Regions from separate parts of the Gilliamella sp. B2772 genome, predicted to be linked through region 3. Evidence: riboswitches for the same ligand, from Rfam matches in the RefSeq annotation. Region 3 holds a riboswitch; each other region holds the start of a gene.

Region 1 (3,239 bases), on a different contig from region 3:
GCGCTAAAGCAGAGCCTACGTTGAAGAAGGTTTATGATGCAATCGGTTTTGTATAATCTAAAATAAGATTGCGATTATTACTAAACAATATCAAACGGCTTTAATTGATATGAGCTCTATTGTTCTAATAATGAGTTAGGTTGAGGCCTTTTGATTATAATAGGTTTATTATGAAAATTATCATTCTTGGTGCAGGCCAAACTGGTAGTGCACTTGCTGAATATCTAGTAACTGAAAAGCAGAACGATGTGACTGTCGTTGATGAAGATCATGATAAATTGCAATCTTTGCAAGAGCGTTTTGATTTACAAGTCATTTGCGGTAAATCCTCTTACCCACAAGTATTAGAGAGTGCTGGCGCGGAATCAGCCGATATGTTAGTTGCCGTTACCAATTCTGATGAAGTAAATATGATGGCTTGTCAGATTGGGCATGTGATGTTTAATATTCCACAAAAAGTTGCTAGAATCCGTGCTCCTGAATATAACGATGAAAGATACCCATTCTTCAATAAAGATTGTATCAACATCGATCATATTATTGCTCCTGAAAACTTAATTACAAATCATATTAGCCAATTAGTTCAATATCCTGGTGCTCTACAGTTTGCTTCGTTTTATGATAATCGTGTCTGTTTGGTTGCTGTAACCGCTTATTACGGTGGTGCGTTAGTGGGGAGCGAACTGTCCGAACTTAAAGAGCATTTACCACATGTCGAAGCGCGTGTTGTTGCTATTTATCGTCAAAATCGTTTTATTCGCCCAATAGGTTCGACTTTAATTGAAGCTGGAGACATGGTTTATTTTATTACCCCTCCCCTCAATATTAAAGCAGTAACCAGTGAACTACAAAGGCTAGAAAAACCTTATAAACGTATTATTATTAGCGGTGGCGGTGGCGTTGCCATTGCTTTAGCTAAACGTTTAGAGAATGATTATCAAGTTAAGTTGATTGAACGTAATGCAGAAAAAGCTGAATTAATAGCTGAGCAGTTAGTTAATACCACCGTGTTACATGGAGAATCATCAGACCAAGAATTATTATCACAAGAGCAAGTTGAGTTAACCGATCTGTTTGTGGCGGTCACTAGCGATGATGAAGCCAATATTATGTCATCTATGCTGGCAAAAAGAATGGGGGCAAAAAAAGTCATCGTTCTTATCCAGCGACAAGCCTACTTAGAATTGATTAACGATAGTGTTATTGATATCGCGATTTCACCACAACATGCCACTATTTCAGAACTACTAAGCCATGTTAGGCAAACGGGTGTAGTTAAAGTTGTCTCATTACGCCAAGGTGAATCAGAAATTGTCGAAGTAGTTGCTCGTGGTGAAGCGGAAAATTCAAAATTAGTCGGTAAAAATATTAACAGTTTAAAATTACCTTCAGGTGCTACGATTGGTGCCGTGGTTCGTGGTGAAGATGTAATTATAGTAAATACGGATTTAATGATTGAAGATGGCGATCATTTAATAATTTTCTTGCCGGATAGACGAGCCATTAGTGATATAGAAAGATTATTACAATAACTTGTTTAATTTTTAAACTCAGTTCATAATAGATTCAATTTTATCCAAATTTGTTATTTAGACTCGGGGTGTTTTTTGTTAGAGCAAAAAACTGAGAATTTACCCGTTGAACCTGATCTGGATCATGCCAGCGTAGGGAAGTCTCTGTCTTAATTAACGCTTTTGACACATTCTTCCCTTAATATTATTTATTAGATAAGGAAAGAATATGTCGGTAATTAAATTATTTTCAAATCAAGATGCCATTCCTTTTATTGAGCAAGTTCATCAGAAGCGACCTTTAATCCATTGTATTACCAATGATGTGGTACAAAATTACACCGCTAACGTTCTTTTGGCGATTGGGGCTTCACCAGCGATGGTGGTAGCTGAGCAAGAAGTTGAGGACTTTGTTGCCATTGCAAATGGTTTGTTAATTAATATTGGCACGATCAATAGTCATAGCGCTAAAAGCATGTTACTAGCCGCCGCAAAAGCTAATCAAACTCCTTGGGTATTAGATCCTGTCGCAGTTGGAGCAGCATTGAAATATCGTACTGAAATTGCTAAGCAATTATTAACATTTAAACCGACAGTTATTCGAGGAAATGCTTCAGAAATTCTAGCTTTAAGTGGTCAACAATCATCATCAAAAGGGCCTGATGGGCTGGATTCTACTGATTCTGCATTAAATGCGGCAATGCTATTAGCCAAGAAATATCAAACCATTGTTGCAATAACAGGTGAGACCGATTATGTCACAGATGGTGAGCAGGTTTATAGCATTGTTGGGGGTGATATCGCGCTAACACAAGTAACTGGTACTGGTTGTTCATTATCTGCGATTGTGGCAGCATTGATTGCAAGTTCTGAAGATCATTTAAAGGCTACTGCTTCAGCCTGCTTTATGATGAAAAAAGCGGGTGAACTCGCTAATAAACAGCAAGGCCTAGGTACTTTTGCTATGTCAATTATTGACCAACTTTCTCTTTTCACCACAAATAAGGATTTTTGATGAAGAAGCAACTTGATTTAACACTCTATTTAGTACTTGATCCATTACTTTGTGATGGCATAAATGGTATGGTTAATACCACTACGTTTGCAGTTGAAAATGGTGTTACTGCCGTTCAATTACGTTCAGAACAAAAATATTCAGGTAGAAATTGGTATAAAGCCGCCCAAGCTTTAAAAGAAGTATTAATCGACACTCAAGTTCCACTATTGATTAATGATCATATTGATATAGCTTTAGCTGTCGATGCCGATGGTGTTCATGTTGGACAAAGCGATCTACCTGTCGAAATTGCACGACGATTAATTGGAGAAGATAAATGGATAGGGCTTTCAGTCTCTAATTATTCGCAACTTGAGCGCGTTCCTTGGCAACTAGTCGATTATCTAGGTATTGGCCCTATCTATCCAACCCCCACCAAAAAAGATGCAGCAGAAGCAATAGGCATCGCCCAATTGACTGAACTTGTTAAAGCAAAACAATGCCCTGCCGTTGCGATAGGTGGTATCGGTGTAAACAATTTAACTGAAGTGATTCAAACTGGCATTGAAGGTATTGCCGTTGTATCCGCAATTTGCGGGCAAGGAGATATTGCTAAGGCCACATCTGATTTGATTAGAAAAATAAGACAAGCAAGATAGGAAATTAAACCATGACAACAGTTTCATTAACTATAGCTGGTAGCGATCCTAGTGGCGGTGCAGGTATTCAGG
Region 2 (3,239 bases), on a different contig from region 3:
TCTGTTGGTGAAAGATCGGGATTTTTACTTTTAATTAGTGCTTCTGCACGCTCTGTTGCTTCGTCAAGCAGGTCGTTTAATTTTACGGTATCACCTGAGCGAGTCTTAAACGGCTTGCCGTCTTTACCTAACATCATACCAAACATGTGGTGTTCAAGTTTTAAGGATTCTGGTACATATTTCGCTTTATGCACGATATCCCAAACTTGTTCTAGATGTTGGTGTTGACGTGAATCGGTATAATATAAAATACGTTCAGCATGGAGTGTTTCGTAACGATATTTTACACAGGCAATGTCGGTTGTTGCATAAAGATAGCCACCATCACGTTTTTGGATAATAACGCCCATTGGTTCGCCTTCTTTATTTTTGTATTCATCTAAAAAGACGACGATGGCACCGTCACTTTCAACCGCTAATTTTTTCTGTTTTAGATCGGCAACAATGCCTGGTAGCATACTGTTATAGATGCTTTCGCCCATTGTATCTTCAACCGATAAGGTGACATTAAGGCGTTTATATGTGGCAATGTTTTGTGTCATGGTGATATCCACCAATTTTCGCCACATTTCACGGCAATATTGATCACCACCTTGAAGTTTTACGACATAATTACGGGCTTTTTCGGCAAAGGCTTCGTCTTCGTCGTAATGTTTTTTAGCTGCGCGATAGAACGATTCTAAATCTGAAAGTTCCATATCGTTGGCATGTTCGTTTTCCATTTTTTCAAGGTAGGCGATTAACATCCCAAATTGGGTTCCCCAATCACCAACATGGTTGGCACGGATAACATTATGACCAAGAAAGCTTAATACTCGGACACTAGCATCACCAATAATAGTTGAGCGTAAATGGCCGACGTGCATCTCTTTTGCTACGTTTGGTGCAGAGTAATCAACCACAATAGTTTGTGGTTTGGCTGGTAAAGTAATATTCAGTTTATCACTATTTAGCGCGACTTCGTTTTGTTCAGCAATCCAACTATCTTTTAAAAAGATATTAATAAAACCAGGACCGGCGATCTCGATTTTATCGGCAATATCATCAATATCAAGATGTTGTAAAACTTTTTCAGCTAATGCTCGTGGTGGCATTCCCAATTTTTTAGCGGTAGACATGATACCATTTGCTTGGTAGTCACCAAATTGGGCTTTAGCTGATTGCTTGATTAAAGCGTCGCAGTTTTTATCAGCACCCGCCATAATCATTGCTTGAGAAACACGTTGTGTTAATAGTTGTTGAATATTCACACTGAACCTAATCGATTAAAATAAAATGCCCAATATAATACTGATAAATTGATAAATTGTCACTGTGGGATTAGTTAAGGACAAGTAAATAGCTGATTCTTTTATAAACGAAAATTTTTTTATTTAGATGTAATTTATTAACTTAATTATAAAATAGATAAAAAAATAAAGAGAAAACAGGTGCCGAAATTTGTTTAACTGCCTGATTATCAATATCCTTTTGCTCTTTTCAACTTCGGTGTTTGCTCAAGACCATCTGCAAGAACTCAGATTCACAATTGACAAAATAGTATGATAATTATGGTGAAAATATCCTTTTGAATGAATATGCAAAACTCACTCCCCCCTTAAATAAGCAAGAAATCGATTTTCCGATTACAAATGGGGCTAAGCGGAAATTTTATAAAGCTATCAGTTTGATCAAGTGCAGTTACTCTCTTCCAAAATCATAGATAAGTTTGCAGGCAACCGTTGAAGGTAACTATTTACAATTATACCTTCACCCTCTAAACTAATGTCGTTCTCAACGGGGTGCCCTAGTGGGCTGAGAGTGTCAGATTGACTGACATAACTCGTCGAACCTGAACTGGATAATGCCAGCGGAGGGATTTGAGTTATTATATCTGCTCAAACCTTTTGTCTTTTACCTATTTCTTTGGAGGCAAAATGTTTTGTAAAAACTTTTTACTACCTGTTATTTTTCTATTTTCACTTTTTAGCCCATTAGCCAATGCAGAACTGCCTACTTTGACGGTTTATAGCTATAATTCATTTATGTCACAATGGGGACCCGGTGAGGCAATCAAAAAAGGGTTTGAAGCTCAGTGCAATTGCCAACTTGAGGTTGTGACATTAGGTGATGGTGTGTCGGTTTTAAATCGTATTCGCCTTGAAGGCGATAAAACGAATGCGGATGTTATTTTAGGGTTAGATAACAACCTATTAGAGCAAGCCAAACAAGCGAATATTCTTATTCCTCATCAAATCGCTAAACCCGACAATCTCAACACCAATTGGTGGGATGATAGTTTTATGCCTTATGATTTTGGTTATTTTGCTTTTATCTACAATAATAACAAAGTCAAAAATCCACCTCATTCTTTACATGAACTGGTTGAAAATAAAGCAGGTTGGAAAATCATCTACCAAGATCCAAGAACCAGTACACCAGGACTTGGTTTACTATTTTGGGTAAAAAAAGTTTATGGTGATAAAGCAGCAGAAGCGTGGCAACAAATCGCTAAAAACACGGTGACGGTCACCAAAGGTTGGAGCGAAGCTTATGGTATGTTTTTAAAAGGCGAAGCGGATTTTGTACTTAGTTACAGTACATCGCCAGTGGCACATATCATTAATGAAAACGAGCATCACTACGAAGCAGCTATTTTTGATGAAGGGCACTATCGTCAAGTTGAAGTAGCCGGAATTATTAAATACAGTCAAGAAATTGACCTAGCGCGCCAATTTTTACGTTATTTGCTGACACCTGAAGTCCAACACCAATTTGCTGAGAAAAATGTGATGTATCCGATTATCAAAACGGATCTACCTAATGCCTTTGCGCAAATTAATTCGGTCAATAAATCGTTAGAATTTGAGCCAGCAGAGATTGAAAAACATCAAAAAGCTTGGATTCGAGAATGGCAATCGGCAATTAGTAAATAGATCCGTATCGCCAATGTTGAAATTTAAATCGTTATTACCCGGAATGAGTGCAGCGAGCTTAATACTCATTATCTTAAGCTCGGCGCTTATTGCTATTTGGCGATTTGCCTTAGAGTCAGGAAATTTGACGATTTATCTTGATAGTTATGTGCTTCATATTGTTTGGATCACTTTTTATCAAGCTTTGTTATCGACAATACTTTCGCTGGCATCAGCAATATTAATGGCCAAGGCGCTCTCCTTTATTGATTTTAAAGGTAAAAAGTTACTGATAAAAATAATGCCAATTACCTTTATTTTACCCGCTTTGGTGGTTGTGACAGG
Region 3 (3,239 bases):
TTTGTCACCAAAAGAGCGCGAAAATGCGATTACTAAGGAGTTAGGCGCAGTATTTTTAATCGGTATTGGTGGTGATTTGTCAAATAAAGAAAAACACGATGCGCGCGCCCCTGATTATGATGATTGGAGTAGCGATAATGAGATGGGTTCTAAAGGATTAAATGGTGATATTTTAGTTTGGAATCCAGTTTTAAATAGTGGTTTTGAAATTTCGTCAATGGGTATTCGCGTCGATCCTGAGACGTTAAAGCGCCAATTAAAATTAACCAATAATGAAGATCGTCTGCAATATGCTTGGCATAAGGCATTAGCTAATGGTGATTTTTTACAGACAATTGGTGGCGGGATTGGACAATCTCGACTAACTATGTTGCTTTTACAACAACATCATATTGGGCAAGTCCAAGCAAGTGTTTGGGATGATGTAACCAAGCAAAACTATCAACAACTTTTATAATTCATGCTCAGCATGTTTTATCTAAACTGGTAAAACATGCTGTTTACTAGTCACTTTTATCCAATGCCATTTGCCAAAAATTTATTTCCAATTGCGTCGCTTGCTTAAATATTTGGCTTAATTGTTTAAATCGGTTTTCACTAATATTAAGTAATTGTTGTTCTATCCAAGCAATTTCTTTTTGTACTGCTTGTTGGAACTCCTTACTGGCATACATCTCAATCCAAGAGCGATATGGGTTGTTTTCGTCCCAACCTTGAATCCAATTGGCAATCATGCCATACCCAATTAAACAGGGCGCCATCGCTATGTGTATATCTAATATATCGCCGTGTAATCCTATATCAAGCACATAACGTGTATAATCGCTATTGGCTTTGGCTTCCTTTAATGTGCTTAGTTCATATTCAGATATGTGCCATTTTTTGCAATATTCAATATGCAGATCGAGTTCAACTTCAACAATGATTTTTAAACTCTCTAATGATTGACGAATTTGAGCAATGTCGTGACTTTTATATACTGCAAGTCCCCAAGCTCGGGAAAAGTTGATTAAAAAAAGATAATCTTGTTTCAGGTAGTATTGAAAACAGGTTAAGTCTAATGTGCCTTTTCCTAATTGTTGAACAAAATCATGTTGAATATAGTGTTTCCACTCGCTTGATTCAATCAGTGAGTTAAATGATGGCATAATGACTCCTTTTTGACAAATTCGCTATAAGGAGTTAAACAGATTTCTATAATAGACGTGTTTTAAACTCCCTTCGTCGGTATTAACCGAATCAGGTTCAACGGGTATAATCTCAGCCTATAGCACCCCGGTTAAACAAATTATAAAATTTATAAAATGGTTACTTAAATTTCTGTTTATTCTGCTTTTTGTTCAGTTTCCTGAGATTCTGTAGAAGTCGGCTCTGGAGTTTGAACTTTTTCTACTGGTGCCGAAGCTGGCGTTTGAACTGGAGCGTTACTAGGGCTGTAGCACTCGACGGGTTGTGGTGTGATTTCAACAGGTGTTTCAGGCTCATCTTTAACTGATTTTGATGATGGTGTACGAATATAAACAATGCTTTGTTTACCTCGATCACATGATCCAACGATTTTACCTTCAATATTTTGTTCATCTTGAGGAACAAGTTTTAATTGGAAGCTATTTTCATTAACACCGTTATTTTTAATTTTTTCGGCGATATTTGCACTAATTTCGTCACAATTGGACGCAGATGCAATAACTGGGAGACCTAATAATAACACTACTGCTAACTTTTTCATGATCTTTCCTTAAGATTATCGAGTAACTGATGCATTATAAAACGATTGTTTAAACTGTCCATATCGTTTTGAATAACGCTGCAAATAAATTTTATCAATAGATTTGAAAAAGCTAGCTTAGTATAGATTTTTTAGTTAATTCTGCTCTTGGTGTTGGTTTTCGAGTAATTTTAATTTATCTAGAACCCATGAGCGAATATCGGATAATTCGGCTTCAGATAATTGATTTACAAAGTCTCTTTTTGCGTGGAGTTGTTTGCGATCTTCTTCAGTCAAAACCACACCTTTTAAATTTAATAATACCTCTTTACGGTACATTGAGTAGATAAAATCTTTTATCAAATCATCGGAAAGATTAATATCAGCCATGGTGATTTCCTTATTTTATAAAACTCATTTGTTAATCATCAAATTTAGTTAATCTTTGTATAAATAACATTCTGATAGATTTTGAAGATGAATCCAGCCTAAAAAATAGGCTGACTTTTACTATAGTCTAATCACTATTAGATAACAATAGTAAATCGATAAATTAGATTAATCGATTAAATTATTCACTTTATTATTTGATAAGTATTTAACAAACCTGTTGATAACTCAATAACAATATAATAATTAATAAGTTATATGCAAGTTTAATTTTTAATCTTCTCTGATTTCTCAATTTTTGAGTAACAATTATCTAGCCTATTTCACAAAAATTGTGATTATAAAAAAATACAGCATATATTATGCTGTATAAAGAAAATATAAGGGAGTTAAAGCAAGAATTTATAAAGCAGTAATAAACGCGGTTAAACCAAACAATACTCCTGGAAAATTAGCTATTGCAATTGGCCAATCCTTTTTTTGTCGTAATAAGCCATAACAGACCCATAATGAGCAGTTAATTGCTGCCGCTAAAGGTTGAGTTGGATTAGCTTTAAATCCATGAAGATTGTCGATAATTTGTGGGATATACGATACGTACATTCCTAATGATGCAAGTGTTGCGATAACACCCAAATAGTGAAAAGCTTTTGGAGAAAGATTCAAAATCAGCCTACCTGCTTATATATGAAAGGAGCAAATAATCTAACATATATAGCAAGTGAGTTAAATATTGGTGTACCGTGGTTTCAGATAATATTTTGTAAATAAAATGATAAGATTTTTTATGTGAATCTATTTTAAGTAATCGGATATGGTTTTTAATAATAAATGTTATTGCTACGAATGCCTTATATCAAACGCAAATTGTTATATCATATAATATAGCTAATAAGGCATAAAAACCGCGATTTTTTGATAGTTTTGTGATTATTTAGCTGAGATTCAATCCAATAATGAGATTTGAAGTTTACCGATTAACCCTACCTTGTTTGTCTAGGCAGTTATGATCTATTTATTAACGCCAAATACCTGTTAGAACAATCAATAAAAACTTAGTTCGCTTTATCTCATCAAATCTTTTGCAAAATGACCATAACTTAAACGTATAGCGCCAACTCGATCCCCAAAGTCAGTGCCT

The links. Region 3 has a riboswitch for thiamine pyrophosphate ahead of tenA (thiaminase II). Riboswitches for the same ligand answer to the same signal wherever they lie in the genome.
Region 1: linked by a shared signal. The riboswitch ahead of thiM (hydroxyethylthiazole kinase) and the one ahead of tenA (thiaminase II) in region 3 are both predicted to bind thiamine pyrophosphate.
Region 2: linked by a shared signal. The riboswitch ahead of thiB (thiamine ABC transporter substrate binding subunit) and the one ahead of tenA (thiaminase II) in region 3 are both predicted to bind thiamine pyrophosphate.

What each region holds. Positions count from the first base shown of each region.
Region 1 covers NZ_JAFNNB010000002.1:287,616-290,854, reverse strand. Annotated here, with positions in the region: gene trpS (tryptophan--tRNA ligase) at 1-56, shown strand, start outside; gene trkA (Trk system potassium transporter TrkA) at 171-1,532, shown strand; TPP riboswitch at 1,587-1,688, shown strand; gene thiM (hydroxyethylthiazole kinase) at 1,741-2,526, shown strand; gene thiE (thiamine phosphate synthase) at 2,526-3,167, shown strand; gene thiD (bifunctional hydroxymethylpyrimidine kinase/phosphomethylpyrimidine kinase) at 3,179-3,239, shown strand, end outside.
Region 2 covers NZ_JAFNNB010000001.1:190,249-193,487, forward strand. Annotated here, with positions in the region: gene argS (arginine--tRNA ligase) at 1-1,250, opposite strand, end outside; TPP riboswitch at 1,768-1,876, shown strand; gene thiB (thiamine ABC transporter substrate binding subunit) at 1,917-2,915, shown strand; gene thiP (thiamine/thiamine pyrophosphate ABC transporter permease) at 2,929-3,239, shown strand, end outside.
Region 3 covers NZ_JAFNNB010000006.1:1,627-4,865, forward strand. Annotated here, with positions in the region: gene asnA (aspartate--ammonia ligase) at 1-457, shown strand, start outside; gene tenA (thiaminase II) at 504-1,148, opposite strand; TPP riboswitch at 1,200-1,288, opposite strand; gene J3T98_RS10530 (DUF1161 domain-containing protein) at 1,325-1,729, opposite strand; gene J3T98_RS10535 (hypothetical protein) at 1,865-2,098, opposite strand; gene J3T98_RS10540 (SemiSWEET family transporter) at 2,501-2,764, opposite strand; gene J3T98_RS10545 (PLP-dependent aminotransferase family protein) at 3,164-3,239, opposite strand, start outside.